DNA from 2 places in the Pseudomonas sp. D(2018) genome. Region 2 is predicted to be linked to the other one. Evidence: predicted binding sites of a transcription regulator. Region 2 holds the regulator's gene; the other holds the start of a gene.
What was found. Region 2 encodes FliA, which starts transcription of late flagellar genes. Its sites were predicted from a motif close to CTAAAGTTTNNNNNNNNNNNGCCGNTAA; they were not measured.

Region 1: the regulator FliA is predicted to act here: its motif matches at 11,912-11,939, upstream of motA (flagellar motor stator protein MotA).

The regions. Positions count from the first base shown of each region.
Region 1 is NZ_SCOK01000003.1:154,657-170,535, forward strand. Features, by position in the region: gene hflX (ribosome rescue GTPase HflX) at 1-419, opposite strand, end outside; gene hfq (RNA chaperone Hfq) at 432-686, opposite strand; gene miaA (tRNA (adenosine(37)-N6)-dimethylallyltransferase MiaA) at 781-1,755, opposite strand; gene mutL (DNA mismatch repair endonuclease MutL) at 1,758-3,638, opposite strand; gene FFS60_RS04010 (N-acetylmuramoyl-L-alanine amidase) at 3,635-5,071, opposite strand; gene tsaE (tRNA (adenosine(37)-N6)-threonylcarbamoyltransferase complex ATPase subunit type 1 TsaE) at 5,080-5,547, opposite strand; gene FFS60_RS04020 (NAD(P)H-hydrate dehydratase) at 5,535-7,034, opposite strand; gene queG (tRNA epoxyqueuosine(34) reductase QueG) at 7,103-8,185, shown strand; gene orn (oligoribonuclease) at 8,175-8,717, opposite strand; gene rsgA (small ribosomal subunit biogenesis GTPase RsgA) at 8,813-9,844, shown strand; gene motB (flagellar motor protein MotB) at 9,943-10,995, opposite strand; gene motA (flagellar motor stator protein MotA) at 11,006-11,857, opposite strand; gene FFS60_RS04050 (HDOD domain-containing protein) at 11,975-13,498, shown strand; gene rhdA (thiosulfate sulfurtransferase) at 13,544-14,359, shown strand; gene asd (archaetidylserine decarboxylase) at 14,384-15,247, shown strand; gene FFS60_RS04065 (molecular chaperone) at 15,437-15,879, shown strand, end outside.
Region 2 is NZ_SCOK01000008.1:106,072-120,960, forward strand. Features, by position in the region: gene flhB (flagellar biosynthesis protein FlhB) at 1-243, shown strand, start outside; gene flhA (flagellar biosynthesis protein FlhA) at 688-2,811, shown strand; gene flhF (flagellar biosynthesis protein FlhF) at 2,827-4,176, shown strand; gene fleN (flagellar synthesis regulator FleN) at 4,247-5,080, shown strand; gene fliA (RNA polymerase sigma factor FliA) at 5,077-5,823, shown strand; gene FFS60_RS08200 (chemotaxis response regulator CheY) at 5,907-6,281, shown strand; gene FFS60_RS08205 (protein phosphatase CheZ) at 6,301-7,089, shown strand; gene FFS60_RS08210 (chemotaxis protein CheA) at 7,101-9,329, shown strand; gene FFS60_RS08215 (chemotaxis response regulator protein-glutamate methylesterase) at 9,374-10,477, shown strand; gene FFS60_RS08220 (flagellar motor protein) at 10,494-11,234, shown strand; gene motD (flagellar motor protein MotD) at 11,245-12,132, shown strand; gene FFS60_RS08230 (ParA family protein) at 12,182-12,970, shown strand; gene FFS60_RS08235 (CheW domain-containing protein) at 13,058-13,885, shown strand; gene FFS60_RS08240 (chemotaxis protein CheW) at 13,980-14,459, shown strand; gene FFS60_RS08245 (DUF2802 domain-containing protein) at 14,461-14,871, shown strand.

The DNA.
Region 1 (15,879 bases), on a different contig from region 2:
CCGCGCACCAGGCGCGTACTCATGTGCTCAAGCTGGGCCAGTTCGACCTGCAGCTTGCCCTCATGCGTACGGGCGCGCTGGGCAAAGATATCGAGAATCAGACCGGTACGATCAAGCACCCGGCACTCGAAGGCACGCTCAAGGTTGCGCTCCTGGCTGGGTGTAAGGGTGTGATTGAAGATGACCAGCTCGGCTTGCTCAGCCCTGACCAAGTCATGCAACTCGTCGACTTTGCCGCTGCCGATCAGGTACTTCGCCGTTGGCTGGTGACGGGAAACGGAGACGAATGCCACCGTGTCCGCACCGGCCGAACGTGCAAGCTCAAGGAATTCCTGCGGGTCTTCGCGCGCCTCGGGATCTTGGCCTTCCAGATGAACCAGGATGGCCCGTTCACCACCACCAGGGCGTTCGAAAAACAAAGCAGTCTCCTATCAGGCGTTACCCGGCTCAGGCTGCTCTTGCTCGGAAGCGCTGGGCAGACGTACCGGACGACTCGGTACCACAGTGGAAATGGCGTGCTTGTAGACCATCTGGCTGACAGTGTTCTTCAGCAGAATCACGAACTGGTCGAAGGATTCGATCTGGCCTTGCAACTTGATGCCGTTTACCAGATAGATAGAAACCGGTACGCGCTCCTTACGCAGGGTATTGAGGTAAGGGTCTTGTAGCGAATGCCCTTTTGACATATGCCGCACTCCTTTAGGGATCTAGTTTTCAAATGACAAGAAAGATGAACGGTACCCGCCCTACCCCCAAGGATAGACGGTAACCGGTGAGGTCTCAGTTCAATATGGAGACCGACGTCAGGTATTTCAAGGTGCGCGGCAGATTGTCGCAAGCCAGGCTGTCCAACCAGTGCAGGTCGGACCAACTGCGTAACCAGGTGAACTGTCGCTTGGCGAGTTGGCGGGTGGCAATGATACCGCGCTCTTCCATCTCGGCCCGAGTCAGCACGCCATCCAGATAATCCCAGGCCTGACGATAACCAACCGCTCTTATAGACGGCAGTCCTGCATGCAAGTCACTTCTGCAGCGCAGCGCTTCGACCTCTTCGATGAAGCCCTGTTCCAGCATCAATCGAAAACGTTGCGCAATTCTTTCGTGCAAAACCTGACGTTGCGCGGGAGCAATGGCCAAGTGCGCGACAGTATACGGCAAATGCGCCGTTCCCGGCGTGTTCCCGGCCATATTTTGCGCAGCCTGGCGCTGTCGGTGAGCAGTCATGGTGAGCCCACTGACCTTGTAGACTTCCAGTGCCCGGGTCAGGCGCTGGGGATCATTGGGATGGATTCGTGTCGCGGACTCCGGGTCCACCACCGCCAATTCCCGATGCAGAGCCTCCCAGCCGTCACGGGCTGCGCGGGCTTCCAACTCGGCACGCACCGCGGGATCGGCGCTGGGCATGTCCGCCAACCCTTCCAGCAGCGCTTTGAAATACAGCATGGTGCCGCCGACCAGCAGCGGAATCTTGCCCCTGGCGGTGATTTCCTTCATGGCGGCGAGGGCATCGGCACGGAACTCTGCGGCTGAGTAGCTCTCGGCCGGGTCGCGGATATCGATCAGGCGATGGGGAAACTCGGCCAATGTGGCCTTATCCGGCTTGGCGGTGCCGATATCCATGCCACGGTAGATCAGCGCCGAATCGACACTGATCAGCTCGCACGGCAGCGTTCGCGCCAGCTCCAGGGCCAGGTCGGTCTTACCGGCAGCCGTGGGGCCCATGAGAAAGATCGCCGGCGGCAGCCGTTCAGTCATGTTCAGCGGCCGCGCAGGAACAGCTTGTCCAGGTCATCCATACCCAGCTGCGTCCAGGTCGGACGCCCATGGTTGCACTGACCACTGCGCTCAGTGTGTTCCATGTCGCGCAGCAGGGCATTCATTTCCGGCTGAGTCAGGCGGCGATTGGCACGCACGGCGCCGTGACAGGCCATAGTGCCGAGTAGCTCATTGAGGTGCGCCTGGATGCGGTCGCTGGTGCCGTACTCCAGCAAATCGGAGAGCACGTCGCGCACGAGCTGCGAGGCTTCGGCCTGCTTCAACAGCGCCGGAATCTGGCGGATGGCCAGGGTTTCCGGACCGAGACGCTGCAACTCAAAACCAAGCCGGCGGAACCACTCGCCATGCTCTTCAGCACAATCAGCCTCGCGCTGGCTGACGGCGATGGACTCGGGCACCAGCAGCGGCTGCCCCTTGAGCCCTTCACTGGCCATGGCCACCTTCAAGCGCTCGTAGGTGATGCGTTCGTGAGCCGCATGCATATCCACCACCACAAGCCCCTGGGCATTCTCAGCGAGTATGTAGATACCCTTGAGTTGGGCCAATGCGTAGCCCAAAGGCGGGACATCACCCTGCGACTCAGGCAGCGCAGGTGGTGCGGAAGAGGCTGTCAGCGGCGCGAAAAACTCACGATACGCACCCTGCGCCTCGGCAACCGGCACAGCTGGCTGCGAACGCGGAGCCTGGTAGCCGCCGCCTGCAGGCAGGCGCCATGCCGGCTCGACCGCTTGCTGCTCCAGCACATTGGCCGCCAGACTCATCTCACCCTGGGGCCCGAATTCATCGGCAGCGCTGCCGGTCGGGCGCATCACAACTTCGGTAGCGCCCGGCGCAGCCAACTGGTCCTCGGGGCGAACCTCACCCAAGGCGCGGTGCAAGGTGCCGTAGAGGAAGTCATGAACCATGCGACTGTCACGGAAGCGCACCTCGTGCTTGGTCGGGTGCACGTTGACGTCGACCACCGCCGGATCAACCTCGAAGAACAGCACAAAGGTCGGGTGCCGCCCGTTGTAGAGCACGTCGCGATAAGCCTGCCGCACCGCGTGGGCGACCAGCTTGTCACGTACCATGCGGCCGTTCACGTAGAAGTACTGCAGGTCCGCCTGGCTGCGGGAGAAGGTCGGCAGCCCGACCCAACCCCAGAGATGCAGGCCATTGCGTTCGACTTCGATGGGCAGCGCCTGTTCAAGGAAGGCCGGGCCGCAGACAGCCGCGACACGACGGGCTCGGGCAATGGCCTCGCGCGCCTCGTGCAGGGCGAAGATGGTCTTGCCGTTGTGGCGCAAGTGGAATGCCACGTCAAAGCGGGCCAGGGCCAGGCGCTTGATGACTTCCTGCAGGTGGTCGAATTCGGTCTTCTCTGCACGTAGGAACTTGCGGCGCGCAGGTGTATTGAAGAACAGGTCGCGCACCTCCACCGAAGTGCCCACGGGATGGGCGGCCGGCTGCACCCGGGCTTCCATGTCGCGACCTTCGGTTTCCACCTGCCAGGCCTGGTCAGCGTCGGCGGTGCGAGAAGTCATGGTCAGGCGCGCGACGGAACTGATCGACGCCAGCGCCTCACCACGGAAGCCCAGACTCATCACCCGCTCCAGGTCTTCGAGATCACGGATCTTGCTGGTGGCGTGGCGAGCCAGGGCCAGGGGCAAGTCATCTGGCGGGATACCACCGCCGTCGTCACGCACCCGCAGTAGCTTGATACCGCCCTGCTCCACCTCAACATCGATACGCCGGGCACCGGCATCCAGGCTGTTTTCCAGCAGCTCCTTGATAACCGAGGCGGGGCGCTCAACCACCTCACCGGCGGCGATCTGGTTTGCCAGCCGCGGACTCAGCAGCTGGATGCGCGCCAACTCACTCATGGCTGCGCCGCCAGCGCCGCCGCGGGGATAGTCAGCATCTGACCGACCTTGAGGTGGTCGCTCTTCAGAGAATTGGCACTACGCAGGGTGGCCATGCTCACCTCGTAACGCTGAGCAATCAGCGCCAGGCTCTCACCAGAGGTCACCACGTGCTCACGTGGACCGATGGCGATCTTCCCCTGGTCACGCAGCCAGGCGATATAGGTTCCCGGCGGAGGGTTCTGCTGGAAGAACTGCTTGATGCCGGTCTGGATCGAGCGCGCCAGCGCCTGCTGGTGGCTGCGGTTCGCCAGCTTTTGGGATTCGTTATGGTTGGAGATGAAGCCGGTCTCCACAAGGATCGACGGAATATCCGGCGACTTCAGCACCATAAAGCCAGCCTGCTCCACCCGGCGCTTGTGCAACGGGGTGACACGGCTGACGTTACTCAGCACCTTCTGTCCGACGTTGAGGCTGGAAGACAAGGTTGCCGTCATCGACAGATCAAGCAGCACACCCGCGAGCATGCGGTCCTTGTCGTCCAGACTGACGCTGCCCACACCACCGATCAGGTCGGAGCGGTTTTCGTTGTCGGCCAGCCAGCGCGCGGTTTCCGAAGTGGCACCACGGTCAGACAGGGCAAACACCGAAGCACCGAAGGCACTGCGACTTGGCGCAGCGTCGGCGTGGATGGAGACGAACAGGTCGGCGCCTTTCTTGCGGGCGATCTCGGTACGCTTGCGCAGCGGGATGAAGTAGTCGCCGGTACGCACCAGTTCGCCACGGAAGCCCTTCTCCTGGTTGATCTGACGCTGCAGCTCCTTGGAGATGGCCAGGGTCACGTTCTTCTCGTACTGCCCCTTGGGCCCGAGGGCGCCGGGGTCTTCACCACCGTGACCAGCGTCAATGGCAACCACGATATCGCGCTTGCCACCCGGCACTGGCGGCAGCTTGCTGGGGGCCGGCTGGGTCGGCGTCACGGGAGACTGAGGCGTGCTTGGCGCGATGGCGACCTGAGGTGCGCTGGCCTCAGCGGCGGCGGCTTCCTGATCGAACAGGTCCACCACCAGGCGGTTTCCGTACTGCTGGTTGGGCGCCAGGGAGAAGCTCTTCGGCGTCACGCTGGCTGACACGTCGATCACCACCCGCAGATCGGTGGGCGTGCGCTGGGCGGAACGGACGCTGGTGATCGGCGTATTGCTGAGGGACAGTTGCTCCAGCTTGGTGGCCAGCTGGGCGCCATTGATATCGATGACGATGCGATTAGGTGCAGTCAGGGTGAAGACGGAATGCTGCACCGGCCCAGACAAGTCGAAGACCAGGCGGGTATTGTCAGGCGCGCGCCAAAGCCGCACCCCGCGGACCTCCGCGGCAGCCAGGACATCAGCGGCGAACGCCGCGAGCAGAACCCCAATCCCGGCAAACAGTGCGCGCGAGCGCATACCCCACCCCATCTTTGTTTTCATGCTCCTAAGGCCAGGGCGGCACACCATGCTTCGCCGCGCTCAGTGTGTGGCGACAACCGCAGCGAACGGCCGCCCGCTTGCTGCGTAATGTTAATGTCCAGGTCAGCCTTTGGCAAAATGCCGGCGCCCCGCTGCGGCCACTCGATCAGGCACAGCGCATCGCCTTCGAAGTAATCGCGGATACCCAGAAATTCCAGTTCCTCCGGGTCGGCCAGGCGGTATAGATCGAAATGGAAGGCGCGCTTGTCACCGATTTCATAAGGCTCCACCAGGGTGAAGGTGGGGCTTTTCACCGCACCGGCGTGACCCAGGCCGCGCAGGATGCCGCGAGATAGCGTGGTCTTGCCCGCGCCGAGGTCTCCGTGCAGGTAAAGAATTCCACTCCCCTCGGTCAGGAGCGCCAAGCGGGCACCGAGGGCCAGCATGGCCTCCTCGCCTTCGGCATGCAGGATCACTTCAGGCACGGCGCAAACTCCTCGAGCAACTGACGAATGGTCGGAATTAGATCACTGGCCGCCAGCCCCCTGCCCGCTCGGGCCAGGCTTTCGCCAGCATTGGCATGCAGCCAGACGGCCAAGCAGGTGGCGGCGTAGCCGTCCATCCCCTGGGCCAGCAGTGCGCCGATCAGGCCGGCAAGCACATCCCCAAGCCCGGCCCCGGCCATCACCGGATGGCCACGATCACAGAGTGCGAGACGACCATCAGGGGCGGCCACCAGGCTACCGGCGCCCTTTAGCAGGACTACGGCATCGAACTTCTGCGCCAGCGCCAAGGCCGTACGCGGTCGGTCGGCCTGCACGTCAGCGGTGGGAACCCCCAGCAGGCGCGAGGCCTCCCCCGGATGCGGCGTGATCACAGCACCAACAGGTAGTCTGGCCTGTCCGACTGCGAGCAGGTTAAGCGCATCGGCATCCCAGACCTGGGGCACTTCCAGTCCCGCCACAACGCTGAGCAGACTGCGCCCCCAGGCGCCCTGCCCCAGCCCCGGCCCCACCACCAGCACGTCGGCCTTACTCGCCAGCGCCAGCAGCTGATTGGCGGAGCTCACTCCCGCGCTCATCAGTTCCGGGCACCGCGCCAGGGCGGCCGGCACGTGTTCGGGCCGGGTCGCCAGAGACACCAATCCAGCGCCACTGCGCAGGGCGCTTTCCGCCGACAGCAGCGCTGCACCACCCAGGCCGCGATCCCCCCCTACCACCAGCAGATGGCCGAACTGACCTTTGTGGGCAGTGCGTGGGCGTGGTGCAAGGCGTTGCAGACCGCCGACCGCCATGCGCTCTGCAACTCGCGGCGTGACCGCAAGCAAAGCCGGATCGGCCTGCAGATCATCGAACACCAACTCGCCCACCAGATTCGGCGCATCGGCAGTGAACAGGCCTATCTTGAGGCCGATAAAGGTCACCGTCAGGTCTGCTCTCACTGCGACGCCCTGCACGCGGCCGGTGTCGGCACAGAGGCCGGACGGAATATCCACGGCCAGCACCGGCAGGGCACTGGAGTTGAGCAGGCGAATGGCCTGGGCGTAGGGTTCGCGCACCGCGCCGGAAAGCCCAGTGCCCAACAGGGCGTCAACTGCCACGCCATCCAATGTCGCGCATTCGCTCCAAGGCTGGATGGTGATGCCGGCGGCAATGGCCTCATCCCGCGCCAGCGCGGCATCACCGGTGAGGGCATCGCTCGCCCCAACGGCCAACACCTTGACCCGCCAGCCAGCACGCTGGGCCAGTGCCGCTATCAGGTAGCCATCGCCGGCATTATTGCCGTGGCCGGCCAGGACGCTGAGGCTTCCTGCCTCCGGCCAACGCCGGCGCAGGGCCCGCCAGGTCGCATGAGCGGCACGCCGCATCAGCTCGAAGCCCGGAGTGCCGGCAGCGATCAGGCGGGCGTCGAGATCCCGCACCTGGGCGGCGGAATGAAGCGAAAGGGGCAGGTCGTCGCGGGAAGGAAGCATTGGATTCGGTTGTGGCTGCGAGGTCTGGCAGAATTATATCCACCTCGACACCGGTTTCCCGCCCCAGCATGACCCTTTCCTCGCAAGATCTCGCCTCCCTCGCTCAATCCATCAAGGACTGGGGCCGAGAACTGGGCTTCCAGCAGGTGGGCATCACCGGAGTGGAGCTCGGTGAACATGAACGACACCTGCAGCGCTGGCTGGACGCCGGGTTCCAAGGCGAGATGGACTACATGGCCGCCCACGGCAGCAAGCGCTCGCACCCGGACGAACTGGTGCCCGGCACCCGGCGGGTCATTTCCCTGCGCATGGACTACCTGCCCGGCGATACGCGCATGGCCAAGGTGCTGGGCCAGCCGGAAAAGGCCTATGTCTCGCGCTACGCCCTGGGGCGCGACTACCACAAACTGATCCGCAAACGCCTGCAGCACCTGGCCGAGCGCATAGAGAAGGTCATAGGCCCGTTCAACTATCGCGCCTTCGTCGACAGCGCGCCGGTGCTGGAGAAAGCCATCGCAGAGCAGGCCGGGCTGGGCTGGATTGGCAAGAACACCCTGGTCCTCAACCGCAAGGCCGGTAGCTACTTCTTCCTCGGCGAGCTGTTCGTCGACGCCCCCTTGCCGGTGGATGAGCCCCACGGCAGCGAGCATTGCGGTCGCTGTTCGGCCTGCCTGGACATCTGCCCTACCGCCGCCTTCGTCGGCCCTTACCAGTTGGATGCGCGGCGCTGCATTTCCTACCTGACCATCGAGTTCAAGGGCAGTATTCCCGAAGACTTGCGCCCGCTGATCGGCAATCGGGTGTTCGGTTGCGACGACTGCCAGATGGTCTGCCCCTGGAACCGCTTCGCCCGCCCCTCGGGTGAGGGCGACTTCCAGCCCCGCCACGGCCTGGACAACGCCGAGCTGGCTGAGCTGTTCCGCTGGAGCGAGGAAGAATTCCTCAGTCGAACCGAAGGCTCACCCCTGCGTCGCGCCGGCTACGAACGCTGGCTACGCAACCTGGCGGTGGGGCTGGGCAATGCGCCGTCGAGCATCCCGGTACTCGAAGCCCTGCAACTGCGCCGCGAATACCCATCTGAGCTGGTGCGCGAGCATGTGGAGTGGGCGCTTGCCCGGCACGGGGCAAGCGCGACGCGAGTCAGATCTTGATGAAATGCTCACGATAGTGCCGCAGCTCCGCGATGGAGTCGCGGATGTCGTCCATAGCCAGGTGGCTGCTGCTCTTCTTCACGCCATCACGCACCTTGGGCGCCCAGCGTGCGGCCAACTCCTTGACCGTGGAGACGTCCAGATTGCGGTAGTGGAAGTAGGCTTCCAGCTGCGGCATGTGCCGATAAAGGAAGCGGCGATCCTGGCAGATGCTGTTGCCGCAGATCGGTGACTTGCCCTTGGGTACCCACTGTTCGAGGAAGGCCAGGGTCTGGGCCTCGGCTTCGGCCATGCTGATACGACTCTCGCGCACACGCTGGGTCAGGCCGCTCTGGCCGTGCTGGCGGGTGTTCCATTCGTCCATGCCAGCGAGGATTTCATCGCTCTGATGGATCGCGATGGTCGGGCCTTCAGCGAGTACATTCAGCTCGCTGTCGGTAACGATTGTGGCCATCTCGATGATGACGTCCGTATCCGGATTGAGGCCGGTCATTTCCAGATCGATCCAGATCAGGTTCAAGGCATTCTGCATAGTCGGTCTCCAAGGCGAGGCGCGCATTCTAGCTTAGAGCCTGCTGTTACGGGCTGCGTGCTAAACTCGCGCGGTTTTTCACAAGCGGACCCACCATGGCAAAGCGCCAACTCAGTCGCCGGCAAAGCTGGCGCATCGAGAAAATCCAGGAAGAGCGCGCAGCCCGCGCAGCCAAACGAGAGTCCCGCGCGCTCGATGAGCTCGAAGGCGGCGACCTGGGCCCAGAGCAGACCGGCCTGGTGATCGCGCACTTCGGCGTCCAGGTGGAAGTCGAGGCACTGGAAGGCGAACAGGCCGGCCAGATCATGCGCTGCCACCTGCGCGCCAACCTGCCAACCCTGGTCACCGGGGATCGCGTGGTCTGGCGCTCCGGCAATCAAGGCATCGGCGTGATCGTTGCCCAACTGCCGCGCAGCTCGGAGCTCTGCCGTCCGGATATGCGCGGCTTGCTCAAGCCAGTGGCAGCCAACGTCGACCAGATTGTCATCGTCTTCGCACCCCTGCCCCACCCCCACGCCAATCTGATCGACCGCTACCTGATCGCCGCCGAACACGCAGGCATCCACCCGTTGCTGCTACTGAACAAGGCTGACCTGGTGGATGAACAGAACAGCGCCATGCTCGACGATCTGCTCGGCGTCTACCGCCAGCTAGGCTACCCGCTGCTGGAGGTTTCGGCGCGCGAAGGCGGCGGCATGGAGGACCTGATGTCGCGGCTCGATGGCCACATCAGCGTGTTCGTCGGCCAGTCCGGCGTGGGCAAATCGTCCCTGGTGAACAGCCTGCTTCCAGGCGTGGATACCCGAGTAGGCCCCCTTTCCGAACTCACCGGCAAGGGCACCCACACCACCACCACTGCGCGATTGTTCCACTTCCCCGGTGGCGGCGAGTTGATCGACTCCCCCGGCATCCGCGAATTTGGTCTGGGCCACGTCAGCCGTGGCGACGTCGATGCCGGCTTCATCGAGTTCAACGACCTGCTCGGGACCTGCCGCTTCCGTGACTGCAAGCATGACCGCGAGCCCGGCTGCGCCCTGCTCAAGGCCCTGGAAGAAGGACGCATCCATCCACAACGCATGGCCAGCTACCGGCATATCCTTGCCAGCCTGCCCGAGGACGAATACTGATCCTGCACGTTCGGTCGCGTTGAGCGACGTCGACCCCGCAATACCCCCCGAAAACAAAGAGGCCACGCAATGCGTGGCCTCTTTCGTATGCAGCGGGATCACTGCCCCTTGGGCTCGTCCATCCTCAGCACACCGTCTTCGAAGATGTTCAGTTTCTCTCTTAGCTCACGCGGTTGTGTGGGCTCCCCCGGGTCAGTCGCGGGCGGTTGAGGCATCGCCCCGTCACTGACTGGGGGCTCGGCTTGCTGAGGCTGCTGATCGTCAGGCTGGTCACCCTCCCCCTGTTCACCCTCGATGGCTCGCTGGGCCCTCTTGGTCAGGACGATGATATCGATGCGGCGGTTGACCGGGTTGAAAGGGTCCTTGCGATCGAACAATGCGGACGAGGCATACCCCACCACCCGCGCCACCTGCCCTTCCGGGTAACCACCGGCGATCAGGGTCCGGCGTGCAGCGTTGGCACGACCGGCGGACAGCTCCCAATTGCCGAAATCGCCATCGCCGGCATAGGGCTTGGCGTCGGTATGGCCGCTGATGCTGATCTTGTTGGGGACCGCCTTGATGGTCTCTGCAAGGATCAGCAGGATGTCTTCGAAATAGGGCTGCAGGCGGGCACTGCCAAGGTCGAACATAGGGCGGTTGGCGGCATCCATGATCTGGATGCGCAGGCCGTCCTGGGTGATCTCGAAAAGTATCTGGTCTTTGAACTTGCGCAGCTCGGGGTTCTCTTCGACCTTGTTCTGCAGCTCCTGCAGCAACAACTCCAGGCGCTCGCGCTCGATCTGCTCGGCCAGGGTTTCGACCTGGCTGGCGTCAACGGGCGCGGTATCGCTGGTGTCGGTTGGCACCTCCTGGGCATCAGGGGCGTCCTTCAGTTCCGGATTGAGAGTGCGATCAGGCGCTGGCGTCGGCGTACCCCCCAAGTCGATGACGTAGGGGCTGGCACTCTCGGTGAAGCCGATGGGGTCCTTGAAGTAGCCAGAGATGGCTTTCTTCTGCTCGGGGGTGGCCGAGGACATCAGCCAGAGCACCAGGAAGAACGCCATCATTGCGGTGGCGAAGTCGGCGAAGGCGATCTTCCAGGCGCCGCCGTGGTGACCGGCGGCGTAGCGCTTGACGCGCTTGACGATGATCGGCTGGTTGTTCTCCATGACTCAGCCTTCAGCTGCCGCGCACGGCTTGTTCCAGCTCGCTGAAGCTCGGGCGATGCGCCGGGAACAGCGTCTTGCGGCCGAACTCCACTGCCAGCGACGGCGGCATGCCGGAAGCGGAAGCCACCAGGCAGGCCTTGATAGCCTCGAACACGTTCAGCTCTTCGCGGGCATCGTGCTCCAGGGACACCGCCAGCGGGCCGAAGAAGCCGTAGGCCGCGAGGATACCGAGGAAGGTACCCACCAGCGCCGCCCCCACGTGCTGGCCAAGGGCGGCCTGCTCGGCCTCGCCCAGCATGGCCATCGTGACCACGATACCCAGTACCGCAGCGACGATACCGAAGCCCGGCAGACCATCGGCGATCCGGTTGACGGCGTGGGCAGGGTGCTCCAACTCTTCCTTCAGGCTGGCCAGTTCCATGTCGAACAGGCCTTCCAGCTCATGGGGCGCCATGTTGCCGGACGACATGATGCGCAGGTAATCGCAAATGTAGGCAGTCATCCGCTCATCCTTGAGGATGCCCGGGTACTTGCTGAAGATGGGACTAGCGGCGGCGTCCTCGATATCGGCCTCGATGGCCATCATCCCTTCGCGACGGCTCTTGTTGAGGATCTCATAGAGCAAGCGCAGCACTTCCAGGTAGAAACCGTGGGTGAAACGGGTGCCGAACATCTTCAGCGACTTCTTGAACACGATCATCGTCGTGCCGCCGGGGTTGGCCTGAAGGAACGCCCCGAGCGCGGCGCCACCGATGATCAACACCTCGAAAGGCTGGATCAACGCGGCGATTTTGCCGTGAGACAGGATGTACCCACCGAGCACGCTGGCGAATACGACGATGATGCCGATGATTTTTGCCATAGGAAGGGAGCTTGAAGAGTCAGTAGAAAGGGTTATGAAAAGAGCCCCTTCTAATTATCGGAAGATATGCGCCAGACTATAGCCTGTTCAGGCGAAAAGCCAGATTGGCGGCCCTCTATGTCAACCGCAAAGCCCTTGCCACGCAGCCTCGACGGCTGGATCAAGCACCTCGATGGAGTGCGCCTGCCCGTCCCCGCCGCCGCCCATGAGAAAGTCCGCCGCGCCCTCGGCGACGGCCGCCGCTCCCTGCGCGATATCGCCGACCTGACTCAGGAGAGTCCTGCCCTTGCCCTCAGCCTTCTGCGCGAGGCCAACGCCGCCGGCAGCATGCTGAGCAGCCCGGCGGAGAGCCTGGAAGTCGCCCTCAGCCGCCTGGGCCTGAAGCGCGCGGAAGTGTTGCTCAACCGCTTGCCGGCCATCCCCGAGGAAGAAATTCCCCACGCGCTGCGCCAGTTGCAGTTGATCAGCCAGCACGCCGCCCAGCAGGCCAACGGTCTATTCGCCGCCCGACTCGCGCGCCTCTGGCAGGAGATCCACTGGTGCAGTCTTTTATTCCTCTCCCCCCTCTGGCCGCTCCTGGCCACCCATCCGGAGCTCTTCGCCACCTGGGAAAGGCGCGTACTGGGCGAAGGCGAGCCGGCCACCAGGGTCGAGCGCGAACTGCTTGGCGTGCCGCTGCTGCGACTCTGCCAGGCCCTGGCCGAACACTGGAAGTTGCCCGGCTGGATTGTCGGGGGCTACCGCCTGCTGAATGACGATCGTCGCCTGCTGGTGAAGGCCCTCCATATCGCCCGCGACAACGAACACCCCCTGCACCAGCAGCAACAACTGGACGCCAATCCCGCCCTGGGTCGTTGGCTGACCCAACCGGGCAACACCGTCCTGCTGGCCAACGGCCTGGCGATTTCTGCCCATGCCGGCTGGTCCGGCGGCCACAGCCTTCGCTGGCAGCGCCTCACCGGGTTGTTCATGAAGATGCCGCTCGACGAACTGCAGCAGCATATCCACCAACAGGCCGCGCAGAGCGGGCGCTTGCATGCCCGCGACGACCTCTGGCACCCCGCCGAAGCACTGCTCTGGCCCTGGAACCAACATCGCCTGCACCGTGAACCCGTCACGGCACCAGCACCTACTGCGGACGCCCTGGACGACTGGCGCCGTCACTGCGGCGAGCTGATTCGCGAACCCAGCCCCTTCACCAACGTGGTGCAACTTTCCGCCTGCGCCCGAGATGCCCTGGAAAGCGGTGGCATGCGTCGGATCCTCGTACTACTGGCCGACCGCAATCACAGCCGTCTACTGTCCCAGCAACAGGCCGGACTACCAAAGGAGACCAACGGCCTGCAACTGGACCCCAACCAGAGCCAGGTGCTGCGACGCCTGCTCACCCAACCCGGACAGTTGCGCCTGGGCCCCGACAACATGGCGCAGTTTTCTGCCCTGCTGCCCGGCCAGCTCAAGAGTCTGTTCCCGGGACATCACCTGTTGCTGCGCTCCATCGCGGTGAACGGTCGGGTGGCCATGCTGGTGGTGGCGGACCAGGACGGCGCGCCTTTCGCCGAAATCAGCCTGCGCGCCTTCGCCAAGACGGCCCAATGCATCGAGCGCGCCCTCGCCACCTTCGCCAGACGCGGCCGCTAGGCTTTCCTATACAATCCGCCACTTTGTTCATTCACGGAGGCTTTCATGTCTGCCTTCTCCAACCTGCCACTGGTAATCGAGCCGGCCGAACTGGTGGCCCTGCTTGGCGCCAGCGAGCTGATCCTGGTCGACCTCACCAGCGCTGCCCGCTACGCCGCGGGCCACATCCCTGGCGCACGCTTCGTCGATCCGAAGCGCACCCAGCTCGGCCAGCCGCCGGCACCTGGCTTGCTGCCGGTCAAGGCCGATCTCGAGACGCTGTTCGGCGAACTCGGCCACCGCGCCGATGCCACCTATGTGGTCTATGACGACGAAGGCGGCGGCTGGGCCGGACGTTTCATCTGGCTGCTCGATGTGATCGGCCACCACCGTTACCACTACCTGAACGGTGGCCTGCACGCCTGGCTGGCCGAAGGCCGGGAAACCACTGAAGCCACACCCACGCCAGTGGGTGGTCCGCTCGCCCTGACCCTGCACGACGAACCCACCGCCACCCGCGAGTACCTGCAGGGCCGCCTGGGCGCCGCCGATCTGGCCATCTGGGACGCTCGCGGTCCCGGCGAGTACAACGGCACCAAGGTGCTGGCCGCCAAGGCCGGGCATATCCCCGGCGCGGTCAACTTCGAGTGGACCGCAGGCATGGACCCCGCTCGCGCCCTGCGCATCCGTACCGACATGGCAGGAATCCTCCAGTCCCTGGGCATCACGCCGGACAAGGAAATCGTCACCCACTGCCAGACGCACCACCGCTCGGGCTTCACCTACCTGGTCGCCAAGGCCCTCGGTTATCCGCGGGTCAAGGGCTATGCCGGGTCCTGGTCCGAGTGGGGCAATCATCCGGATACCCCTGTAGAGCACTGACGCCCTACCCGCCAAGGAACCCCAATGAAAGAACGCCTATTCATCATCAGCCAGTACCTGCTGCCGCATCACCTGCTGTCGCGCCTGGCCGGCTGCATCGCCGAGTGCCGCGTGCACTGGTTCAAGAATGCTTTCACCGCCTGGTTCGCCAAGCGCTACCAGGTGAACATGAGTGAAGCGCTGGTCGAAGACCTCACCGCCTACGAGCACTTCAACGCCTTCTTCACCCGTGCCTTGAAGCCTGGCGCCCGACCACTGGACGAAACCCCCGGGGCCATCCTCTGCCCGGCCGATGGCGCCATCAGCCAGATGGGTCCGATCGAGCACGGCCGCTGCTTCCAGGCAAAAGGCCACAGCTTCAGCGTACTGGAGCTGCTGGGTGGCGACGCCGAGCGCGCCGCGCCCTTCATGGGCGGCGAGTTCGCCACTGTCTACCTTTCGCCCAAGGACTATCACCGTGTGCATGCGCCCCTGGGCGGCACGTTGCGGGAGATGGTCTATGTACCGGGTCGGCTGTTCTCGGTAAACCAGAGCACCGCCGAAAACGTGCCTGAGCTCTTCGCCCGCAACGAGCGCGTGGTGTGCATCTTCGATACCGAGCGCGGCCCGATGGCCTTGGTGCTGGTGGGCGCGATGATCGTCGCCTCGATCGAAACCACTTGGGCCGGCCTGGTCACGCCGCCGAAGCGCGAGCTGAAGACCTTCAGCTATGACGAAGCGGCGCGCGCGCCCATCAAGCTGGAGAAGGGCGACGAGCTCGGTCGTTTCAAGCTGGGTTCCACCGCGATTGTCCTGTTCGGCCCGGACCAGGTTCGCTGGTCCGAGAACGCCTGGCCCGGCAGCCAGGTACGCATGGGCCAGTTGCTGGCCCTGCCCAAGGACGCCTGATCGAAGCGAATCCTGGCCGGACCGTCCGGTTCGGCCAGGCGCCTATCAGCCAATCACTGCGCACGGCCAAACGGCCAACCCGTCCACAGGCCGACCCTTTGGATAGGCTGCCAGCGCGCAAGGATGCTGATAGAGTGCTGAGATCCAGCCCAATACACCCCACACGAGAAATCGGAGAAACCGATCCGGATGGACCACCAGAGCCCTCACCTGCTGTTGCGTGCACCCGCGCCTAGCAAACAGAGCCTGTCCTTCTGCGATGCCACCCCTCGTGAGCTGAAACGCTGGATCTCCCACCTGCCCAAGGCCAACCTCGGCGAAACCGCTCGCCAGCTCTATCAGGCCCTGGTGGAACTCAACCAGTTGATCACCCCGACCGAGAACCGCCTGCAACTTCTCGAGTTGATGCGTCCGGAAGTGCATTTCGTCTGCCAGCACCTGGAACGGCACTTCATTGGCCAGTCCATCGTCCTGGACGAGCGCCCGCGCAAGGTTGCCAACCTCTGCCAGGCCCTGCAGAACCACCTGGCCATCGGCTACAAACTGATCATCGTGCAGGAGTCGCCGCGCCCCAGCCGTGACCGCGAGCGCGCACAGCTCCTCGCCATTGCCCTGCAACGGGCAACCCACAG
Region 2 (14,889 bases):
GCGTTGAAGATCCGCGAGATCGCCCAGGAGAGCCAGGTAATGGTGCTGGAGTCCCCGGCCCTGGCGCGGGCGGTCTACTACTCCACCGAGCTGGATCAGGAAATCCCCGCCGGCCTCTACCTGGCCGTGGCCCAGGTGCTGGCCTACGTCTATCAGCTCAAGCAGTTCCGCTCCGGCCGCGGCAAACGCCCGGCGCCGCTGAACAACCTGCCGATTCCGCCGGATTTGCGGCGCGACGAGTGACGCCAGCCCTGGTCTGCTCGTTTTTCTGTGGGGGCGAATTCATTCGCTATGTCTGCGTTAGCTGTTGCTAGAGATTTACCATCCGGCCAAATGCCTTGTAGGAGCTGGCTTGCCAGCGAAACGGGGCCATTCGCTGGCAAGCCAGCTCCTACGGGCAATGCAGCTGCCTGCAACACGAAGTGCAGACATAGCCAATTCATTCGCCAAGCAGGCCGAAGGTCTGCCCCACGCGCCAGCATTGGGGCAGCTGCGCTGCCCTTGGCGAATGAATTCGCCCCCACAAGTCATTGACCCACCTCGTTTCATTCCCGGATTTTTCTTCCGTCTAATCAATCTCTTAACGAAGTTGGAAAGCTTCTTGCAGCAGGCGGGGCAGGGCGCTTTCTCGCGTCAAAAGATTGGATGTGCGGAGCCAGGCTTCGCGAAAGGGGTAGGGGAGTACCAGTGGATCGTACGCAACTGATCGGCAATGTCCGCAACAACCTGGTGGGCATGGGGCGTGGCAACCTCGGTGTGCCGCTGCTGGTCCTGGTGATGCTGGGCATGATGACCCTGCCGGTGCCGCCGTTCCTGCTGGACGTCTTCTTCACCTTCAACATTGCCCTGTCGATCGTGGTGCTGCTGGTCAGCGTGTACGCCCTGCGCCCCCTGGATTTCGCCGTCTTCCCGACCATCCTGCTGGTCGCCACTCTCTTGCGCCTGGCGCTGAACGTAGCGTCCACCCGCGTGGTGCTGCTCCACGGCCAGGACGGCCATGACGCTGCAGGCAAGGTGATCCAGGCCTTCGGCGATGTCGTGGTAGGCGGCAACTACGTGGTTGGTGCTGTGGTCTTCGCGATCCTGATGATCATCAACTTCGTGGTGGTCACCAAGGGTGCCGGGCGTATCTCCGAGGTGAGTGCGCGTTTCACCCTGGATGCGATGCCCGGCAAGCAGATGGCAATTGACGCCGACCTCAACGCCGGTCTGATCGACCAGGCTGAGGCCAAGAAGCGCCGCTCCGAGGTTTCCCAGGAAGCGGACTTCTACGGCTCCATGGACGGTGCGAGCAAGTTCGTGCGCGGTGACGCCATCGCTGGCCTGCTGATTCTCTTCATCAACCTCATCGGCGGTGTGGCCATCGGCATGCTGCAGCATGGCCTGAGCTTCAGCGACGCCGGCCGTATCTATTCCCTGCTGACCATCGGTGACGGCCTGGTGGCGCAGATTCCTTCGCTGTTGCTGTCCACCGCTGCAGCGATCATGGTGACCCGCGTGTCTTCCTCCGAGGACATGGGCCAGCAGGTCAACCGCCAGATGTTCGCCTCGCCCAAGGCCCTGGCGGTGTCCGCTGCGATCCTTATCGCCATGGGCTTGGTGCCCGGCATGCCCCATGTGTCCTTCATCGGCCTGGGCCTGGTGGCTGCCGGTGGCGCCTGGTGGATCTGGCAGAAGCAGAAGAAGGTCACGGAAGAGGCTGTCCAGGAAGAAAAGCGCCAGCAGGAACTGTTGCCCGCCCAGCGCGCACAGGAAACCAAGGAACTGGGTTGGGATGACGTGATCCCGGTTGACCTGGTAGGCCTGGAAGTCGGCTACCGGCTGATTCCGTTGGTAGACCGTAACCAGGGAGGTCAACTGCTGGCGCGGATCAAGGGGGTTCGCAAGAAGCTGTCCCAGGAGATGGGCTTCCTGATGCCTTCGGTGCATATCCGCGACAACCTCGACCTGCTGCCCAACGCCTATCGCCTGACCCTGATGGGCGTCAGCGTGGCCGAGGCGGAGGTCTACCCGGACCGCGAGCTGGCGATCAACCCCGGCCAGGTGTTCGGCACCCTCAATGGCGTCGCCGCCAAGGATCCGGCGTTCGGGCTGGAAGCGGTATGGATCGACGCCAGCCAGCGCGACCAGGCGCAATCCCTCGGCTACACGGTGGTTGATGCGAGCACCGTGGTCGCTACGCACCTGAACCAGGTGCTGCATAAGCACGCTCACGAGTTGCTGGGCCATGAAGAAGTCCAGCAACTGATGCAGAACCTGGCCAAGAGTTCGCCGCGCCTCGCCGAAGAGCTGGTGCCGGGCATGATTTCGCTGTCGACCTTGCTGAAGGTGCTCCAGGCCCTGCTGCAGGAACAGGTGCCGGTACGCGACATCCGCACCATCGCCGAAGCCATCGCCAATGTGGCGCCCAAGAGTCAAGATCCCGCCGCTCTGGTGGCGGCGGTTCGTGTGTCGCTGGCCCGCGCAATCGTGCAAAGCATTGTGGGACTAGAGCCGGAGCTGCCTGTGATTACTCTGGAACCCAGGTTGGAACAGATATTGCTCAATAGTCTGCAGAAGGCCGGACAAGGTTCGGAAGATGGCGTTCTCCTCGAACCCGGAATGGCCGAGAAGCTGCAACGTTCCCTGGTGGAAGCGGCGCAGCGCCAGGAAATGCTCGGCAAGCAGGCGATCCTGCTGGTGGCCGGGCCGATCCGGGCGATGATGTCGCGCTTCGCAAGGCTCGCCGTGCCGACCATGCACGTACTGGCCTACCAGGAAATACCGGACAACAAGCAGGTCACCATAGTCGCGACTGTGGGGCAGAACTAACCGAGGTCAAAGACCATGCAGGTCAAACGCTTCTTCGCCGCCGATATGCGTCAAGCCATGAAGTTGGTGCGTGATGAACTGGGCGCGGATGCCGCCATCATCGGTAATCGCCGGGTCGCCGGCGGTGTCGAACTGACCGCGGCGCTGGACTACCCGATGCCCGCACCGGCCCCGAGCAAGCCCAACCCCGCGCTCGAGGCCGAGTTGCGCAAGACTCAGGCACGCATCGCCGAGGCGCAGGCCGAACTGACCACCCGCGCCCAGGCTGACGCTGGCAAGGACCGTCAATTGTTCGCCGGCCAGCCCCTGACCGCCATCGAGTCGGAATTGCCAGAAGCCGCCCTGGCCGCTGCCATGAGCCGCCCACGCCCGGTGGCCCGCCCGGTGGAACCGGTCAGTGCGCCCAGATCCGCCGCGGTGGACCAGTCTGCCCTGGACGCCATGCGTTTCGAGTTGAGTGGCCTGCGTGAACTGATCGAAGTGCAGCTGGGTTCCATCGCCTGGGGCCAGATGCAGAGCCGTCGTCCGCAACAGGCCAGCCTCTGGCGCCGCCTGCAGCGCATGGGGTTGCCGGCTGAACTGGCCCGCGCCCTGCTGGACAAGGTGGCCAAGGTCAACGAACCGCGTCAGGCCTGGCGCATGCTGCTGGCACACCTGGCCCATGCCATTCGCACGCCGCAGATCGAACCGATGGAAGAGGGCGGTGTGATTGCGCTGGTCGGCCCTGCCGGCATGGGTAAGACCACCACCCTGGCCAAGCTGGCCGCCCGCTACGTACTCAAGTACGGCGCCCAGAGCGTCGCCCTGGTGAGCATGGACAGCTTCCGCATCGGCGCCCAGGAGCAGATCAAGACCCTTGGCCGCATCCTCAATGTGCCGGTGACCCTGGTCGATCCGGGTCAGTCTCTGACCCAGGCCTTGGCCCCGCTGGTCCGCAAGCGCGTGGTGCTGATCGATACCGCCGGTCTGCCGGGCAACGATCCGGCCCTGGCCATGCAGCTCGAAGCCCTGGCCAGCCGGGCGATAAACGCGAAGAATTACCTGGTGATGGCTGCCACCAGCCAGAGCCAGGTGCTCAAGGCGGCCTATCACAGCTACAAACGTTGCGGCCTGGTCGGTTGCGTCATTACCAAGGCAGACGAAGCGGCCAGCCTGGGCGAGGTTTTGGGGCTGGCTATCGGCCAGCATCTCCCGGTAGCCTATCTGGCCGACGGCCCGCGAATTCCGGATGATCTGCAGGTTCCCCGCAGCCATCAACTGGTGAGCCGCGCGGTCAGCCTCCAGGCGCCTGAAGATCCGAGTGAAGAGGCAATGGCCGATCTGTTCGCCGGCCTCTACCAGAATCCGGCGCGTCGCGCCGGTTGAAGAATTGTGAACCGCCCCTCCGAGGGGCGGTGCTGGACCGCCAAATGGCCCCTAAGGCAAGGTATTTGAAATGGGTAGTATTCATCCCGTACAGGTGATCGCGGTGACCGGCGGCAAGGGCGGCGTCGGTAAGACCAACGTGTCGGTGAACCTTTCACTGGCCCTGGCCGAACTCGGCCGTCGCGTCATGTTGTTGGACGCCGACCTTGGCCTGGCCAATGTCGACGTCCTGCTGGGCCTCACCGCCAAGCGCACCCTGGCCGATGTGATCAATGGCGAATGTGACCTGCGCGACGTGCTGTTGCAGGGACCGGGGGGCATCCGCATCGTCCCGGCCGCCTCCGGCACCCAGAGCATGGTGCAGCTTTCGCCCATGCAGCACGCCGGCCTGATCCAGGCATTCAGCGATATCAGCGACAACCTCGACGTGCTGGTGATCGATACCGCCGCCGGCATCGGTGATTCGGTGGTCAGCTTCGTTCGCGCGGCCCAGGAGGTGATCGTGGTGGTTTGCGACGAGCCGACTTCCATCACCGACGCCTACGCGCTGATCAAGTTGCTCAACCGCGATTACGGCATGAGCCGCTTCCGCGTGCTGGCCAACATGGCCCACAGCCCGCAGGAAGGGCGCAACCTGTTCGCCAAACTGACCAAGGTCACCGACCGTTTCCTCGACGTCGCGCTGCAGTACGTGGGCGCCGTTCCCTATGACGAGTCGGTGCGCAAGGCCGTACAGAAACAGCGTGCGGTCTATGAAGCCTTCCCGCGCTCGAAGTGCTCGCTGGCCTTCAAGGCCATCGCACAGAAGGTCGACAGCTGGCCGCTGCCGGCCAACCCGCGGGGCCACCTGGAGTTCTTCGTCGAGCGGCTGGTCAAACAGCCCTCCGCGGATAGCCCTGTATGACACCCGCCACTGGACTGCGTATGTACGGCAAGGCTCAGGCAAGGGATTCGCAGCATCAGCTGATCGAGCGCTATGCGCCCCTGGTCAAGCGAATCGCGTATCACCTGCTCGCGCGCCTGCCGGCTAGCGTGCAGGTGGAAGACCTGATGCAGTCCGGGATGATCGGCTTGCTCGAAGCCTCGAAGAAATACGACGGCAGCAAGGGTGCCAGTTTCGAGACCTACGCCGGCATCCGCATTCGCGGGGCCATGCTCGACGAGGTCCGCAAGGGCGACTGGGCACCGCGTTCGGTGCACCGCAATACCCGTATGGTGAGCGACGCAATCCGTACGATCGAAGCCAGAACAGGACGCGACGCTAAAGATCAGGAAGTTGCTGCCGAACTTGGATTGAGTCTCGAAGACTACTACGGCATCCTGAGCGACACCTTGGGCAGCCGCCTGTTCAGCTTCGACGACCTGTTGCAGGACGGCGAGCAGGGCGGCGTGCACGAGGACGCCGGTGTCACCCAATTCTCACCTTCCCATGATCTGGAAGAAGACCGCTTCCAGGCCGCGCTGGCTGATGCCATCGCGAACCTGCCGGAGCGTGAGCGCCTGGTGCTGGCGCTGTATTACGACGAAGAACTGAACTTGAAGGAAATCGGTGAGGTGCTGGGGGTCAGCGAATCGCGAGTCAGCCAATTGCATAGCCAGTGTGCGGCACGCCTGCGCGCACGGCTCGGTGAATGGCGCGCGCGCTGAACGGCACACCACTGCCAGATTTGAACGGCGCACCCGGCAAGAGGGGCGTTTGAGACTGTACGGAGGTCGACTTGGACAAGAACATGAAAATCCTCATCGTTGACGATTTCTCGACGATGAGACGCATCATCAAGAACCTCTTGCGCGACTTGGGTTTCACCAATACCGCCGAAGCCGACGACGGCACCACGGCTCTGCCGATGCTGCACAGCGGCAACTTCGATTTCCTCGTGACCGACTGGAACATGCCCGGCATGACCGGCATCGACCTGCTGCGCGCGGTGCGTGCAGATGAGCGCCTGAAACACCTGCCGGTGCTGATGGTGACCGCCGAGGCCAAGCGCGACCAGATCATCGAGGCGGCCCAGGCCGGGGTGAACGGCTATGTGGTCAAGCCTTTCACTGCCCAGGTCCTGAAAGAAAAAATCGAGAAGATCTTCGAGCGGGTCAACGGCTGATGTCAGCCGCGAGGGCACCATGGACCAGAACGAACACCTGCTGGGAGACTTCGAGTCGACCCTGAAAACCCGCGCGCGAGAATTGGTAGATAGCCTCGAGAAGGGCAATTTCACTGACGCCGTGCAACTCATCCACGAACTCAATCAGGTCCGTGACCGTGGCCTTTACCAGGAAGTTGGCAAGCTGACGCGCGAACTGCACAACGCCATCGTCAACTTCCAGATCGACCCGCACCTGCCGCACTCCCAGGAAATGTCGCAGATCGCCGATGCGACCGACCGACTTTCCTATGTCGTGAAGATGACCGAGAAGGCCGCCAACCGGACCATGGATCTGGTGGAGGAAAGCGCGCCGCTGCTCAACGGCCTGAGCGATGAAGCCCAGCAACTGGGGGATGAGTGGGGTCGCTTCATGCGCCGGGAAATCGGCGCGGACGGTTTCCGAGAGCTGGCTCGCCGTATCGAACAGTTCCTCGCCCGCAGCCAGCGCGACACCGATGCGCTGTCCGGCAAGCTCAACGAAATCCTGCTCGCCCAGGATTACCAGGACCTGACCGGCCAGGTGATCAAGCGCGTGACCCAACTGGTGACCGAGGTGGAAAGCAACCTGGTCAAGCTGGTGCTGATGGCCAGCCAGGTGGATCGCTATGCCGGTATCGAGCACGACCACAACGCGCTGCGCGCCGAGCTGGAACAACAAAAAAGTCCTTCCAGGGGTGAAGGTCCGCAGATCCATGCCGATATACGTGAAGACGTGGTGTCCGGACAGGACGACGTTGACGATCTGCTATCCAGCCTAGGCTTTTAGGGAGCGCTCATATGAGCTTCGACGCCGATGAAGAAATCCTCCAGGACTTCCTGGTAGAGGCCGGCGAAATTTTGGAGCAACTCTCCGAGCAGCTGGTCGAGCTGGAAAGCCGCCCGGACGACATGGACCTGCTCAACGCGATTTTCCGTGGTTTCCATACCGTGAAGGGTGGTGCTGGCTTCCTCCAGCTCAACGCCCTGGTGGAGTGCTGCCACATCGCCGAAAACGTCTTCGACATTCTGCGCAAGGGCGAGCGCCGCGTGGATGCCGAGCTGATGGATGTGGTGCTGCAGGCGCTGGACACGGTCAACGAAATGTTCACCGAAGTGCGCGAGCGCAGCGAACCGACGCCAGCCACCGCGGAGTTGCTGGCTGCACTGTCGCGCCTGGCCGAGCCGGCTGGCGCCGAGCCTGCGCCCGCTCCGGTGATCGAGGAGCCTGCTCCCGTCGAAGCGAGCGCCGATATCACCGACAGCGAGTTCGAGCAACTGCTGGACGCCCTGGGTGACAACGCGGGTGGCGTCGCCGAACCGGCCGCTGCTGCCGCTGATGAAATTACCGACGACGAATTCGAAGCGCTGCTTGACCAGCTGCATGGCAAGGGCAAGTTCGTCGCTGCCGTGGAGCCGGAAGCCGCCGTCGCCGCCCATGCCGCTAAGGCTGTTCCGGCTATGGCCGGCGCGGGTGACGAAATCTCAGACGATGAGTTCGAGGACCTGCTCGACCAACTGCACGGCAAGGGCAAGTTCAACGGCGCCACGGACGTGGCCGCGAGTGCTCCGGTCGCGCCAGTCGCGCCTGCTGCTTCGGCCGCAGCCGCGAACGGCGGCGAGAACATCACCGACGACGAATTCGAAGCGCTGCTCGACCAGCTGCACGGCAAGGGCAAGTTCAACGGCGCTGCCGAAGAATCGGTTGTCGCGCCTGCCGCGAGCCGCCCGGCTCCCGCTCCCGCACCGGTGCCCAAGCCCGCGGTCAAGGCCAAGGCCGAACCGGCGCCTGCGCCCGCACCTCGCCAACCGGCTGCGACCGCTGGCGGCAACGGCGCTGCCGGCCCGGCCGTGGCCAGCGAAGCGGAAACCACCGTACGGGTGGATACCGCGCGCCTGGACGAGATCATGAACATGGTCGGCGAGCTGGTGCTGGTGCGTAACCGCCTGGTGCGCCTGGGCGCCAACAGCGGTGACGAATCCATGGCCAAGGCCGTGTCCAACCTGGATGTGGTGACCGCCGACCTGCAGACCGCGGTGATGAAGACGCGGATGCAGCCGATCAAGAAAGTCTTCGGCCGCTTCCCGCGCCTGGTCCGCGACCTGGCGCGCAACCTGAAAAAGGAAATCAACCTCGAACTCGTGGGCGAGGAAACCGACCTGGACAAGAACCTGGTCGAAGCCCTGGCCGACCCGTTGGTGCACCTGGTGCGCAACGCCGTCGACCACGGCATCGAGTCTCCCGAGGAGCGTGAGGCCGCTGGCAAGTCGCGCACCGGCCGGGTGGTACTCTCCGCCGAGCAGGAAGGCGACCACATCCTCCTGATGATCACCGACGACGGCAAGGGAATGGATGCGGCTGTGCTGCGCGCCAAGGCGGTGGAGAAGGGGCTGCTGGACAAGGACGCCGCCGAGCGTCTGACCGAGCTGGAGTGCTACAACCTGATCTTCGCCCCGGGCTTCTCGACCAAGACCGAGATTTCCGACGTGTCCGGCCGTGGTGTCGGCATGGACGTGGTGAAGACCAAGATCTCCCAGCTCAACGGCACGGTGAACGTGTTCTCGCAAAAGGGCCACGGCTCGAAGATCGTCATCAAGGTTCCGCTGACCCTGGCGATCATGCCGACCCTGATGGTGATGCTGGCCAACCAGGCCTTCGCCTTCCCGCTGGTGAACGTCAACGAGATCTTCCACCTCGACCTGTCGCGCACCAATGTGGTGGACGGCCAGGAAGTGGTGATCGTCCGCGACAAGGCATTGCCGCTGTTCTACCTCAAGCGCTGGCTGGTGCGTGACGCGGCCGTGGAAGAGCAGGGTGAGGGCCATGTGGTGATCCTCTCCGTGGGCACCCAGCGCATCGGGTTCGTGGTCGACCAGTTGGTGGGTCAGGAAGAAGTGGTGATCAAACCCCTGGGCAAGATGCTCCAGGGCACGCCAGGCATGTCCGGCGCCACCATTACCGGCGATGGCCGTATCGCGCTGATCCTCGACGTGCCGAGCATGCTCAAGCATTACGCACGCCGCGGTTGATCTGGGGCGGCCAGGAATGGCCGCCTTCTAGGAGCTTTATTCTTATGGCAGTCAAGGTTCTGGTGGTGGATGACTCCGGGTTCTTCCGCCGCCGTGTCACGGAAATCCTTTCTTCCGACCCCAATATCCAGGTGGTCGGTACCGCCACGAATGGCCGTGAGGCCATCGACCAGGCGCAGGCGCTCAAGCCCGACGTCATCACCATGGACTACGAGATGCCGATGATGGACGGCATCACCGCGGTGCGGCACATCATGCAGCGCTGCCCGACCCCGGTCCTGATGTTCTCCTCGCTGACCCACGAAGGCGCCCGCGTCACCCTCGACGCTCTGGACGCTGGCGCAGTGGACTTCCTGCCGAAGAACTTCGAGGACATCTCGCGCACGCCCGAGAAGGTCAAGCAGCTGCTCTGCGAGAAGGTCCACAGCATTGCCCGCAGCAACCGTCGCTACAGCAGCTTCAGTGCTTCGTCGCATTCGACTCCGGCAGTGGCCCCGAGCACCCCGGCGCGTCCGCTGCATGCGCCAGCGCAACCGAGCCACGCCGCCCCGGCGGCTCCGGCCAGCTCCGCTGCCCCAAAGCGTAAGGCCTACCGGCTGGTAGCCATCGGCACCTCCACCGGCGGGCCGGTTGCCCTGCAACGCGTGCTCACCCAATTGCCGGCCAATTTCCCGGCGCCCCTGGTGCTGATCCAGCACATGCCGGCGGCCTTCACCAAGGCTTTCGCCGAGCGTCTGGACAAGCTCTGCCGGATCTCCGTCAAGGAAGCCGAGGACGGCGACGTACTGCGCCCCGGCCTGGCCCTGCTGGCCCCGGGCGGCAAGCAAATGATGGTCGATGCACGTGGCGTGGTTCGTATCCTGCCCGGTGACGAGCGCCTGAACTACAAGCCCTGCGTGGACATCACCTTTGGCTCCGCGGCCAAGTCCTACAGTGACAAGGTCCTGGCGGTGGTGCTGACCGGCATGGGCGCGGATGGCCGTGAAGGTGCGCGCCTGCTCAAGCAGGGCGGCAGCCAGGTCTGGGCCCAGGACGAAGCCAGCTGCGTGATCTACGGCATGCCCATGGCGGTGGTGAAGGCCAACCTGGCCGACGCCGTCTATGGCCTGGACGACATCGGCCGCCACCTGGTCGAGGCGTGCATTTGATGGAGAAACCCAGGTAATGGATGTACTAAGCCTCATCGGGGTAATCCTGGCCTTCGTCGCCATCATCGGCGGCAATTACCTCGAAGGCGGCCACGCCGCGGCCCTGCTCAACGGGCCGGCGGCGCTCATCGTTCTGGGTGGCACCCTGGGCGCAGCGTTCCTGCAGACGCCCATGAACATCTTCAAGCGCTCCCTGGTCATCATTCGCTGGATACTCTTCCCGCCCCAGCTCGACCTCGCCGGTGGCATCACCCGCGTAGTGAACTGGAGCATGACCGCGCGCAAGGAAGGCCTGCTGGGCCTGGAGCCGGTCGCTGACAGCGAATCCGATCCTTTCGCCCGCAAAGGCTTGCAGCTGTTGGTGGATGGCGCCGAGCCGGAATCCATCCGCAGCATCCTCGAAGTCGACCTTTTCACCCAGGAAGGCCGTGACCTGCAGGCCGCCAAGGTGTTCGAGAGCATGGGCGGTTACGCGCCCACCATCGGCATCATCGGTGCCGTCATGGGCCTGATCCATGTCATGGGTAACCTGGCCGATCCCAGCCAGTTGGGCGGCGGCATCGCCGTGGCCTTCGTCGCCACCATCTATGGCGTCGGCTTCGCCAACCTGTTGTTGCTGCCCATCGGCAACAAGCTGAAATCCGTCGCGATGCGCCAGTCGCGTTACCGCGAAATGCTGCTGGAGGGCATTCTCTCCATCGCCGAGGGCGAGAACCCGCGCTCCATCGAACTCAAGCTTCAGGGCTTCATGGATTGAGGAGCGGGCCATGGCGCGCAGGCGGCATCAGGAAGAACACGAGAATCACGAACGCTGGCTGGTGTCCTACGCGGACTTCATCACGCTGTTGTTCGCCTTCTTCGTGGTGATGTACTCCATTTCGTCGATCAACGAAGGCAAGTACAAGATTCTCTCGGAAACCCTGGTGGGCGTGTTCAACCAGCCGGATCGTTCGATCAAGCCGATCCCGGTGGGTGAGGAAAAGCCCCGAACCACTGAGCTGGACCGGAGCATGGTGGAGGAAAGCGAACGCAGTCAGACCTCCATTGACGATCCGGGCGCCGACCCGCTGCAGGAAATTGCCCAGAGCGTGCGCGATGCCTTCGGCGACCTGATCAAGTCCGAGCAGCTGAACGTACGCGGTAATGAGCTCTGGGTGGAGATCGAGATGAACTCCAGCCTGTTGTTCCCCAGCGGCGACGCCATTCCCAATGATGCGGCCTTCAACCTCATCGAGAGGGTCGCCAGGATTCTGGCACCCTACGACAACCCGGTTCATGTCGAAGGTTTTACTGACAATATGCCCATCGCCACCTCGCAGTTCCCGTCCAACTGGGAGCTGTCCGCGGCGCGTGCCGCGAGCATCGTGCGCATGCTGGCGATGGATGGTCTGGCAGCCAACCGCCTGGCTGCGGTGGGCTATGGTGAGTTCCAGCCGGTTGCCGACAATGCCACCGCAGAAGGTCGGGCGCGCAATCGGCGCGTCGTGTTGGTGATTTCCCGCAACCTCGATGTACGTCGCAGTGTAAGTGGCGTCGGCAGCGCCAATGCCAAACCGGATAGCGCCTTGCTGCGGGCTGGCACGCAACCTGCACCAGCAGCGCCAGCACAGGCCCCTGCAACGGGTGCCGTCAATTCCCCGTCACCGGCCCCGTAGGGCAGGTGCTGATTCTCGGCGCAGTAGCACAGCCGGGAGGATGATGAAGATGAGAGTCTGGGCAGTAGCCAACCAAAAAGGTGGAGTCGGCAAGACCACCACATCCATCGCCCTGGCGGGCCTGCTGGCCGATGCCGGCAAGCGAGTCGTGGTAGTGGACCTCGACCCGCACGGGTCGATGACCAGCTATTTCGGGCATGACCCGGATACGCTGGAACACAGCTGCTTCGACTTGTTCCTGCAGCAAGGCACCGTGCCCGATGGCCTACCGCGCGAACTGTTGCTGCAGACCAGCCACGAACGTATTTCCCTGCTGCCGTCCAGCACCGCGCTGGCGACCCTGGAGCGTCAGTCGCCGGGGCAGAACGGCCTCGGGCTGGTGATCGCCAAGAGCCTGGCGCAGCTCTGGCAGCAGTTCGATCACGCCATCATCGACAGTCCGCCGCTGCTCGGCGTGCTCATGGTCAACGCCCTGGCCGCGAGCCAGCAACTGGTCATTCCGGTGCAGACCGAGTTCCTGGCGGTGAAGGGGCTGGAGCGCATGGTCAGTACCCTGGCCATGATCAACCGCTCGCGCAAGCAGGCGTTGCCGTACACCATCGTGCCGACCCTGTTCGACCGTCGGACCCAGGCGTCGCTCAATACCCTCAAGGTGCTGCGCAACAACTACCCGGAGAACCTCTGGCAGGCCTACATCCCGGTGGATACGCGATTGCGGGATGCCAGTCGCGCCGGTGTCACGCCGTCCCAGTACGATGCCAACAGTCGTGGCGTGATCGCCTACCGAGCCTTGCTCAAGCACTTGCTCAGCCAACTGCCGGCTACCCAGGTGGCCTGAGATGAATCGCATCGTCGACCGCCGGAACTCAAGTGAAGGGCGCCGCCTGCCGATAGGCTCTACAGATCAATCCCGTGGGTTCCCAACATGAGTCGTCCCCTCGCCACCGCTACCCGCCCGCAACTGGCCCTGCAGTCCTACCTGGATGCATTGCTGCATGAGGCGTCGGTCGAGCTGGCCGAAAGCACCAGCCGGGAAGAGTTCGAAGCCGCGGTGCTGGAAGAGCAGGTCCGCGATGCGCGACTGACCCGCGTGCTGGAGGCCGCACCGGCACTGGTTGCACCGGAGCCGGAAGTGGAGCCGCTGCTGGTCCTGGAACCGGAAGTCCTCATGCTGACTGTGGCCGAGGCCGAGCCAGAGCCCGTGCAGGCGCGCGTCGAACCGCTGGTGGAACTCGGTATGCCGGGCGCCCTCCAGTCCGATGTTCCGGCACTGGTCGCCGGTGGGCGCCCCGCGTGGGGCGAAGAGCCCTTCGAGTGCCTGCTGTTCGATGTCGCCGGCCTGACGCTGGCCGTTCCACTGGTGTCCCTGGGCTCCATTTACCCGCTGGCCGGGCAGGAGCTGACGCCTTTGTTCGGGCAGCCGGACTGGTTCCTCGGCATACTGCCGTGCCAGGCGGGCAACCTGAAGGTGCTGGATACCGCGCGCTGGGTGATGCCTGAACGCTACCGCGAGGATTTCCGCGAAGGCCTGCAGTACGTGATTTCGGTACAGGGCTACGAGTGGGGGTTGGCGGTGCACCAGGTCAGCCGCTCCATCCGCCTGGACCCGAATGAAATCAAATGGCGCAGCCAGCGTAGCCAGAGACCCTGGTTGGCCGGTACCGTGATCGAACATATGTGTGCGTTGCTGGACGTCTCGGCACTGGCCGAGCTGATCGCCAGCGGCGCAACCAAACGCATGTCGCTGAATTGAGGGGGAGGCCCTGTGCCGTACAGGGCCCCATGAACACAACAGCGGGAAAAACCCGCGACCGCCGCCCAGGGTGGCTCAAGAGAGGCTAGGGAACATGAAGAAATCGTCCGCTCAAGGTGCCGAAGATCCCATCCTGCAATGGGTGACTTTCCGCCTGGACAACGAAACCTACGGCATCAACGTGATGCAGGTGCAGGAAGTCCTGCGTTACACCGAGATCGCACCGGTGCCGGGGGCGCCGAGCTACGTGCTGGGCATCATCAACCTGCGCGGCAACGTGGTGACCGTGATCGACACCCGTCAACGCTTCGGTCTCGGCCCGGCGCCGGTGACCGACAACACCCGCATCGTCATCATCGAGGCTGACAAGCAGGTGGTCGGCATCCTGGTCGACAGCGTGGCCGAGGTGGTTTATCTCCGCCAGTCGGAGATCGAGACCGCGCCCAACGTCGGCAATGACGAATCCGCCAAGTTCATCCAGGGTGTCTGCAACAAGAACGGCGAGCTGCTGATCCTCGTCGAACTGGACAAGATGATGAGCGAGGAAGAGTGGTCGGAGCTGGAGAGCATCTGAGTTGATCTGGATTGCACTGCTCGCGGTGGCCCTTGCGCTGGCCTGCATCGGCTTGGGCGTGACCTGCTACTGGCTGGCCAAGCGCCTGCGCCAGGAAGTGGAGGCTCAGGCCCAGCGCGACGCAGTGCGCGACCAGAAGTTCAAGGATCTGGGGCGTCGCCTTGACGCCTATCTGGAAGGCAGCGTGCGCATGGGCGAGGAGCTCCACGAGCTACGCCGCGTGGTGGCGCCCTTGCCGGACAAGCTCAGCCGGATCGAACAGCGTGACCCCAGCAGCCTTTCCTTCTCGCAGGCTGCGCGCTTGGTGGGACTTGGCGCCAGCGTCGACGACCTTACCCATTCCTGTGGCCTGACCAAGGCCGAAGCCGAGTTGGTGAGCAAGCTGCACCAGGCCCAGAAGGATCGCGGCTGACCTTCGTCCCCGAACTTT